4 regions of the Blastococcus sp. SYSU D00669 genome follow, and region 3 is predicted to be linked to each of the others. Evidence: riboswitches for the same ligand, from Rfam matches in the RefSeq annotation. Region 3 holds a riboswitch; each other region holds the start of a gene.
The links. A riboswitch is a leader RNA that binds a small molecule or an ion and turns the genes downstream of it on or off. The one in region 3 is predicted to bind cyclic di-AMP.

Region 1 (2,190 bases), on a different contig from region 3:
CGCGGCCACGGTCAGCCCGGCGGTCAGCACCGCCGACGCGTGCCGCACTCCCACGGGCTGCCCCTACCGCCGTCACCGGACCTGGCGGTTCCACTGAACCGCGCCCCTCCCGCCCCGCGGAAGGGGTGTCCGCGCGACGAGCGGGTGAACGGGGGTGAAAACGAGGCCGTCGATCATCGGCGGGTGGCTGCCCGGCACGCGGGGACGGGCAGCCACCCGCCGATGATCACCGGAGGGGCGTCAGACGATCCGGCGGGCGGTGTTGTAGCCCGGCACCGAGTCGACGTCCACGACGCTGACCGGCTTGCCGTAGGTGGACGAGTGCACCATCTGCCCGTTGCCGATGTAGATGCCGACGTGGCTGACCGGGCTGTAGAAGAACACCAGGTCACCGGGCTGCAGGTTGGCCCGGTCGACCGGGGCCCCCAGCGTCGACTGGGTGCGCGACGAGTGCGGCAGGCTCACCCCGGCGGCCGCGTAGGCGTACTGGACCAGGCCGGAGCAGTCGAACGAGCTCGGCCCCGCGCCGCCCCAGGCGTAGGGCTTGCCCTGCTGGGCGAGCGCGGTGTCGACCGCAGTCTGCGCAGCGGCGTTGGGTGCGGCGACCGCGGCCGCGGTGGCAGTGGGTGCGGCCGGGGCCGCGGTGTTGGCCGAGGCGACGCCCGGGGTGAGGACGAGCCCCGCCGCAGCGGCGACGGCGAGGGCGGGACCGGTGAGACGGCGTGCGAGAGACGTGTGTGCAGTCGTCATCGACGACGGGTTCTCCTTGTTCTCCGTGGCCGCCTACCGGGTTAGCTGACGGGTTCGGGCGGGAGAACCTGCCCGGCGCGACGTCGTCGTCGCGCTTCACCCCATGACTGCGGTGGGTCCCCGGCCCGGGTGCCGGCGCGCGGCCGGCCGCCCGGTTCGGCGGCGTCCGAGCGGGTGTCCCCACGGTCTCGGGGACCGGTGCGGCCCGGTCGGACGCGACGACGCTAGGAAGATCGCGGAGGACGTGGCAAAGCGGGGTCGACGGTGTGCCCGGCGTCGTCCTGCCACCCGACACGCCTGCCCGACCACCGGCGACGCGGGAAGTCGGCCCGGAGACGCCCGGGAAAAGCGCAGGTCGGACGATCTCGGCCACGTCCGCGTGGCCGCACGCGGTGTAGGCGATCACTGCCGGAGGGGCACCGTTTGGGGCCTGGCCGGCCGGGCACCGAAGCGTCATGACCCAGGGACCGCAGGGTGGCACCCGCAACGAGGACCAGGAGCAGGTGTCCGCCGCACCCGAGCAGTCGCCGCGCGCCGCGCAGGGCCCGATGTCGGGCGACGTCACCCGGGTGCCGGGCGACCAGGACGTCGAGGAAGGCGCCGACGCCAAGGCGCCGGGCATCTCCGACGCCACCGGCCCGACGGGTTAGCGCATCCGCTCCAGGGCGGTCGTGAAGCTGGCGTTCCACAGCCCGAGGTACGGCCAGCGGGACGCCACCCGCGCCGTCGCCTCGTCGGCCGAGAGGCCCTCGGTGCGGCGCAGCCACGCGCGCAGCACCAGCCCGGTCCGTGACGCCCCGCCGTGGCAGTGCACCAGCAGCCGCCGGCCCTCGGCGCGCAGCGCGGCCATGTCGGCCAGCACGTCCTCGAGGACGACGTCCAACTCGGTGTTGAACTCGTCGTCGGCCAGGTAGGCCATCCGCTGAACCTGGTGCCCGAAGGGCCGACCCACGCGGCACAGCGAGATCACCGCGAAGTCGGGATCGCTGGACCGGGCGCCGTCGAGGTTGCCCGCCCAGATGCCCGGCAGCACCTCGCGCGGGCCGATCCGGGGCAGCACCCCGCCCTCGAACGGCCGCGGCTCCCGCCCGTCGAGCACCGGCGCCAGGTCCAGCAGCTCGTCCAGGCCGACCGGCCGGCCGTCGACCACGCCGTGCACCACCGACGACGACCAGCGCATCGGGATCCCGGCCATCCCGAACACCGCGCCGGCCAGCCCCCCCGCCGCCACCGCGTCCCCGCGGGCGTCGATCACCTGCCGCAGCACCCCGGCGAAGTCGGCGCCGGGCAGCGGCACCGGCTCCCCGCCCAGCGCCCGGCAGAGCTCCTCGGGCACCGCCGGCGGCCGCCGCGCCAGCAGCGCCTCGAACGCCGACGTCAGCCGCCCGGGCGGATCGCCGCCCATCTCCGTCCGCGACCCGCGCACCGGCACGGGGAACC
Region 2 (2,190 bases), on a different contig from region 3:
GTCGACGACGACCTCGACCGCCCGGCGGTCCCGCGCGGGACCGTCCGGCAGGTCGCCCACCTGGTCCAGCACCCGCCGGCCGAGGGCGGCGGCCTGGGCGAGCACGGCCTCCTGCAGCGCGTCCTTGCTGGGGAAGTGGTGCAGCAGCCCTGCCTTGGACAGCCCGACGGCGTCGGCGACCGCCTGGACGGAGGTCTTCGCGAAGCCGGTACGGGCGAACAGCGCGGCCGCGCGGTCGACGATGCCCTCGTCGATCCGCTGACGGAACGGTCGTGCCACGGGGACACCGTACGGACCGGGCCGACCATTTCGGTAGGCGAACCGACCGAAATGGTCGGTAACGTCGCTCACACCGATCGGCGCGACCTGACGGTTTCCGACGCCGCCGATTGTCACGGCTGCATAACGTGGCTACCGTGGCTCCCGCCCGTCCCGGCCGTCACATCCCCAGCAGGGGAGACCGGGCGAGCGCCGCCGAGTCGCCCTCCGGGGCGAGCCGGGGACCCACCGCAGTACTGGGGTGAATCCGCACCCGCGGCCCGTCGAGGGCCGGGGTCGGTAGGGCTGCTTCCCGCCCGAACCCGTCAGCTAACTCGGTAGGCGGCCATCGGAAGAACGGAGAGCCGCCCCGATGGCGTGCCCCAGCACCACCGCACGGATCTGCTCCGCCCGGTCCCGCCGGACCCGGGTGCGCCCGCGCAGCTGACCACCCCGCGACCGCACCCGCGCGGCCGTCGCCCGACGCCGCGTCCCGGGCCCACCCGCCGCAGTCCCGCCCCGTCCGGGCGGCCTGCGCCCAGCACACCTCTCGGAGCAGTTCCCCCATGGATCCCCGCACCACCTCGTCCGGCCGCGCCGCCGGGCGTCGCACCGCCCGCTCCCGCCGCCGCGTGCCCGTCCCGGCGCGCCGACCGGGCATCTACCTCGGCGTGGCCGCCGCCGGCGCCGTCCTCGTCAACGTGCTCCTCGGCGCCGACCCGGCAGCCCAGGCCGAGGCCGGGTCCAGCGAGTCCGTCGCCGTCGCCCAGGCCCTCGGGCTGACCGCGCAGTCCGGACCGCTCGAGGCGCGTGAGGTGGACCTCGCGCCGCTGGAGGACCTGGCCGCCAGCCGGTCCACCCGCGAGGCCGCGCAGACCGCCGCCGCGCAGGCCCAGGCCGCCGCCGACCAGGCCGTGCTCGACCGGCAGGCCGCCGAGGCCGCCGCCGCCGCGCAGGCCGCGGCCGCCGCCCAGGCCGCCGCCGAGGCGGCCGCCGCCGCCGCTGCCGAGGCCGCCGCCGTCGAGGAGGAGGGCGGTGCGGTCTCCTCCAGCACCGCCGCGCCGTCCGGCGTCGCCGTCATCAGGAACACCGCCGGGGCGCACAAGGCCGTCGTCCAGCGCGCCGCCGACGCCGTGGTGACCAACGTGCCGGGCGCGGGCTCGATCACCCTGGGCGGCACCCGGGCCAGCGCGGCCGACCCGGGCGGTCACCCCTCCGGGCTCGCACTGGACTACATGGTGCTGACCGACGCCGCGCTCGGCGACGCGATCGTCGACTACCACATCGCGCACTGGGACGAGCTCGGCGTCGACTACATCATCTGGCAGCAGCGGATCCTGCAGTCGCCGGGCGGCTCGTGGTCGACGATGGAGGACCGCGGCGGTGCCACGGCCAACCACATGGACCACGTGCACGTGAACTACCGGGGCTGACCGCGACCCCGCCCGGAGGCGGGTCAGTCGTGCGCGGTCAGCTCGTGGGACGCGTGCGCCGGTGACTCGAGCTGGAAGGTGGAGTGCTCGACGCTGACGGCGAAGTCGCCGGCGAGCGAGGCCTGCAGCCGGTCGAGGATCTGCGGTGCGTGGCCGTCGTGGAAGCAGGAGTCCTCCACCACGACGTGCGCGGACAGCACCGGCAGGCCGCTGGTGATCTGCGAGGCGTGCAGGTCGTGCACCTCGACGACGTGCGGCACCTCGAGCAGCCGCCGGCGCACCTCGTCGAGGTCGAGGCCCGGCGGCGTCGACTCCAGCAGGACCGAGACGGTCTCCCGGAGCAGCGACAGGGTGCGCGGCACGATGAGGACGGCGATGAGCAGCGACGCCACGGCGTCGGCCTGCTGCCACCCGGTGAGCGCGATGACGCCCGCCGAGACCAGCACCGCGACCGAGCCGAACGCGTCGGCGAGCACCTCGAGGAACGCCGCGCGCAGGT
Region 3 (2,190 bases):
TGGTGCCCATGGTGGTGACACGCGGCGACTCGCAGTCGGCCCGGGGTGGGCTGGCCTCGACCGGCCGCACGCTGCAGCGGCGGCGCACGGTGGACCCCGTGGTCACCGCCGACACCGAGCGGGTCGCCATCGACCGCGAGGCGCTGCACGCCACCGGCGAGCTCAAGGTGGACGTGCACAAGCTGCGCCGGCGGACCCTCGCGGCCCTGGTCGCGCTGGCGCTGCTCGGCCTGGCCGGTGCGCTGCTGGTGAGCGCCTGGGTGTGGCCGGCGCAGCTGCTGCTCGACCTCGCCGTCGTCGGCTACGTGCTGGTGCTGCGCCGGACCGCCCGCCGCGAGCGGCTCGCCGCCCGCCGGGCGGCGCGGCAGGCTGCCCGGGAGGCGTTCCTCTCCTCCACCGCTCCGCGGGCGAGCGAGCGCCGGCCGGCGGCGGTGCCGGCCGTGGCCGAGCAGCCCACGGGCGTGCAGGAGGCGCTGCCGTCGCTGCCGCACCCCAGTCTGCCCCTGGCCCCGGTGCACCCGCTGCGGCCCGGCCGGGTCGTGGCCGCCCGCACCGCGGCCCCGGCCGGCTGGCAGAACAGCGCCGTCGTGGGCCTGGACGACGACGACATCGGCTTCGCCGACATCGACGAGTACCGCCCGGCCCGGGTCGTCAACGGCTGAGAACGGGCCCTCCTGCCCCCCACCGCTCGCGAGCTCGCGGCGGGCCCCTGCAGGAGGGCCGCCGGCGGAAGGTAGTCTTTCCGTCCGAGGGGCTGTGGCGCAGTCCGGTAGCGCACCTCGTTCGCATCGAGGGGGTCAGGGGTTCAAATCCCCTCAGCTCCACCCTTCCGCCGACGCCGTCGGGGCACCCGCCCCGGCGGCGTCGTCGTCTTCCGGGTGGTTCCCGGTGTGGCTCGTGGGGCGTGAGCTCTCGGTTCGTGATCGCGCCGTGATCTGGGGTACCGTTCCCGGCGGTCCGGCTGCACCACGTCCCAGCAACCCGTTGGGCACTGGCCGGCCCCGCCGAACCGACCCTCGGGTCGGACCGGGGACCCATGGTTCCTCTGGGGTGAATCCTGCGCGCACGGGGGTGCGCAGGTAGGGCGTCTTCCCGCCCGAACCCGTCAGCTAACCCGGTAGGCGGCGAGGAAGAAGGAGCCCGCCGGTCTTGGCGACCCTGCACCGCCCGCACAGCCCTGCCCAGAACACGAACAAGCGCCGTTCCCGGACCTCCGAGTCCGGGATCGTGGCCGTCGCCGTGAGCCTCGCCGTCCTGCTGTCGGGCGGCCACGCCCAGGCCGCACCGGCGGACGACGCCCGCGTCGCCGCCGCCGAGGTGGCCCGCCTGACGGCGCTCGTGGCGACCGCCGAGACGGAGCTGCAGCGGCTCACCGTCGAGGCCGAGGCCGCCTCCGACGCCAGCATCCAGGCCCAGGCGGCGCTCACCGAGGCGCAGACCGCGGCCGAGACGGCCGCCGCCGAGCTCGCCGCGGCCACCGCCGCGGTCACCGAGACCCGCGAGGACGTCGCCGACCTCGGCCGGCGCAGCTACATGGGCGAGCACCCCATGGGCTCGGCCATGGTCTTCCTCGGCGAGGGGGGTCCCGAGGAGGTGCTGCAGCGCGCCCTCACCCTCGACCTGCTCAGCGACGAGCGGGCCGAGACGCTCGCCGAGCACGAGGTCGTGGAGGCCCAGCAGCAGCAGGCCGACCAGGTCGCCCGGGAGGCGGTCGCCCAGCGCGACGCCCTCGCCCGGGACGCCGCCACCGCCGAGCAGGCCGCGGCCGCCCGGCTGACCGCCGCGCAGCAGTCCTACGACGCCGCGGTGGCCGAGAAGGCCGCGCACGAGGCCGCCCTCCGCGAGGCGGAGATCGCGCTGCTGGCCGCCACCGGCTCCAGCGACCCGGACGCCGACCTCGCCGAGCGGGAGGCGGCCGAGCAGGCCGCGGCCCAGGCCGCCGCGCAGACGGTCGCCGCCGCGGCGGCCGGCGGCGGCGCCGTCCCCCCGACGGTCGGCCGGGTGACCTCCTGCTACGGGCCGCGCTGGGGGACGATGCACCAGGGTGTCGACATCGCCGCGCCGATCGGCACGCCGGTCTACGCGCCCGAGGGCGGGACGGTGCTGCACGCCGGCGCCGCCAACGGCTTCGGGCAGGCCGTCTACGTGCAGCACGGCGACGGGTCGATCACCCTCTACGGGCACGTCAAC
Region 4 (2,190 bases), on a different contig from region 3:
TGCTCGCCGGCGGGAGCACCCCACCCCGGTGGCCCGCACCGGGCACCGAGGTGCACGAGGCCGACCCCGTGCCGTTCGTGCGCGAGCGGTACGCCGAGGTCCGCGGACTGACGGCGGTCCGCCAGACGTCCTAGACATCTGTTGCGGAACGGATCCGGCTGTCGCATGCTGACGGCGGGCGGGGCCCCGGGGCGTGCTCTCGGGTGCGCCCCGCCCGCCAAACGTCGCCGACACGCTGCACGCAGCGTTTCGACACGCAGGGTAGCGGGCAGTCCAGGGGTCGAACCGGCCCCGGCGTGGCCGTGAAGCCCCCGCGCCGGGGCCGTGTAGTGCCCCCTGGGTCCTCCCGACCAGCAGGTCGCCCGTCTCGTCGAGAAGGCACTCCGTGCACGGGACACGCGCGCACACGCCGCGCGCCCGTGCACGGAGTGCCTTCTCGTCAGGCCTCCCTCGTCAGGTCACGGCCGGAAGGCGACGTGGACGTGGTCCATGTGGTTGGCGGTGGGCGAGCCGCGGTCGGCCATGGCCTGCCACCCGGAGCCGCCGATGAGGTGGATCCGCTGCTGCCAGATCACGTACTCGACGTTCATCCGGGCGGCGTTGGCGATCACGTACGCCGCCACCGCGTCGCCCTTGGCCCGGTCGCTGTAGACCATGAAGTCGGCGGCCAGCGCCTGGGTGGGCGAGTGGCCGGGACGGGTCAGGACGGTGGACACCCCGCACTGCTGCACGACCTCGGCGATCACGGGACGCACGTGCGCGGCCCAGGCGCTGTAGGCGGTGGAGCTGCCGGTCGGCGCGCCGGACAGGGCGGCCGGCGCGAAGCCGGACGGCGCGGGCACCGGAGCCGGTGCGGCCGGAGCCGGTGCGGCCGGCGCCGGTGCGGCCGGTGCCGGCGCCGCGGGGGCGGGCGCCGCCGGGGCCGGTGCCGCCGGCGCGGGCGCGGCCGACCCGGACCCGCCCCCGGACCAGTGGCCGGACCAGCTCTGCGACCAGCGGTTCCAGTCGCCGTCGCCGCCGGAGCGGTCCCAGCGGTCGCCGGCCTGGGCGACCGCCGGTCCTGCCAGGGTGAAGGACAGGGCGAGGGTGCAGACAGCGAGGCCGCGGACCGTCCGGCGCCGGGGCGCCGCGCCGTGGGGGCCCCTGGCCTGGCGGCGGGCGGATCGGGTGGTGGGGTCGGTGCTGAGGTGCATGGAGATGTGCTCCTGGTACCGGGCCGCGGTGCGGCCCACGTGGGCGCACGGCACCCACCGGAGCGCCGAGCGGCCGGAAGTGGCCGTGCGGTCCGGTCGGAGGCCGGGCTGGCCTGGAGGAGGGCGCCGTGCGGAGTTCGTGCCGGCTCAGGTGCGCTGCGAGGAACCGCAGGAAGGGGTGCTCGCGGGCGCGGAAGGGGCCCGTGGGCGCACCGTGGGGTGGTTCTCCGTTCTTCCCGTGGCCGCCTACCGGGTTAGCTGACGGGTTCGGGCGGGGATGCGCCCTACCCACCCGGTCCGGGCTGGGCCCGGCGGGTGGGATTCACCCCACTGGTGCGGTGGGTCCCCGGCTCGCGCCCACCGTGGCGGACGTGACTCGGCGGCACCCGGTCGGACTCCCCGGCGGGGATGAGCGACCGACCGGACGTCCGAACCGTAGGACCGTGCCGGACCCGCGACCACTCGGCGGCAGACGGATCCGGCCGGATCGGGGGGGTCGGGCGCCGGCGTGCTGCGGGGTCCGCGCTGGTCACCGCGGCACGGCAGGCGACGCGCAGGGGCCCGGAAAAACTTCTCCCGCGGACGGCGTCAGCCCTCGATCAGGGCGAGCTGCTCGTTGATCTCGCGGGGGTTGGAGTCGCCGGCGACCTTCTGGAGGAACGGCGTGTGGTCGAAGACGAAGTCGCGCAGCGGCCGCAACGGCGCGGGGGCGTGGTGGAAGACCTTGCCGAGCACCCAGGCCATCTGCACCTGCGTGGCGGTGTGCGGCTTGCGCGGCTCCTCGTAGGACTGCAGCGCCCGCGCGACGGCGGCGGCGTCGGTGAGGTCGACCCCGCGCAGCGCGACACCGAGGAAGTAGCCGTCCTCGATCGACATGCCGGCGCCGTACGCGGCGTACGGGGACGTCGGGTGGGCGGCGTCGCCGACCAGGGTGGCCCGCCCCTTCGACCACTGCTTCAGCGCCGGCCGGTCGCGCAGCACCCAGCGCTGCACGTCC

Region 1: it holds a riboswitch for cyclic di-AMP, as region 3 does, so the genes downstream of both, ACI8AF_RS06070 (C40 family peptidase) here and ACI8AF_RS20150 (M23 family metallopeptidase) in region 3, are expected to answer to the same signal.
Region 2: it holds a riboswitch for cyclic di-AMP, as region 3 does, so the genes downstream of both, ACI8AF_RS23210 (hypothetical protein) here and ACI8AF_RS20150 (M23 family metallopeptidase) in region 3, are expected to answer to the same signal.
Region 4: it holds a riboswitch for cyclic di-AMP, as region 3 does, so the genes downstream of both, ACI8AF_RS22980 (hypothetical protein) here and ACI8AF_RS20150 (M23 family metallopeptidase) in region 3, are expected to answer to the same signal.

What each region holds. Positions count from the first base shown of each region.
Region 1 covers NZ_JBJGZV010000005.1:130,215-132,404, reverse strand. Annotated here, with positions in the region: gene ACI8AF_RS06075 (lytic transglycosylase domain-containing protein) at 1-54, opposite strand, end outside; gene ACI8AF_RS06070 (C40 family peptidase) at 241-750, opposite strand; cyclic di-AMP (ydaO/yuaA leader) riboswitch at 786-875, opposite strand; gene ACI8AF_RS06065 (hypothetical protein) at 1,206-1,400, shown strand; gene ACI8AF_RS06060 (protein-tyrosine phosphatase family protein) at 1,397-2,190, opposite strand, start outside.
Region 2 covers NZ_JBJGZV010000044.1:8,303-10,492, reverse strand. Annotated here, with positions in the region: gene ACI8AF_RS23215 (TetR/AcrR family transcriptional regulator) at 1-279, opposite strand, end outside; cyclic di-AMP (ydaO/yuaA leader) riboswitch at 463-618, shown strand; gene ACI8AF_RS23210 (hypothetical protein) at 825-1,691, shown strand; gene ACI8AF_RS23205 (cation diffusion facilitator family transporter) at 1,715-2,190, opposite strand, start outside.
Region 3 covers NZ_JBJGZV010000032.1:43,055-45,244, reverse strand. Annotated here, with positions in the region: gene ACI8AF_RS20160 (hypothetical protein) at 1-662, shown strand, start outside; tRNA gene ACI8AF_RS20155 (tRNA-Ala) at 751-824, shown strand; cyclic di-AMP (ydaO/yuaA leader) riboswitch at 993-1,138, shown strand; gene ACI8AF_RS20150 (M23 family metallopeptidase) at 1,150-2,190, shown strand, end outside.
Region 4 covers NZ_JBJGZV010000043.1:6,534-8,723, forward strand. Annotated here, with positions in the region: gene xylB (xylulokinase) at 1-134, shown strand, start outside; gene ACI8AF_RS22980 (hypothetical protein) at 459-1,232, opposite strand; cyclic di-AMP (ydaO/yuaA leader) riboswitch at 1,422-1,571, opposite strand; gene ACI8AF_RS22985 (FAD-dependent oxidoreductase) at 1,782-2,190, opposite strand, start outside.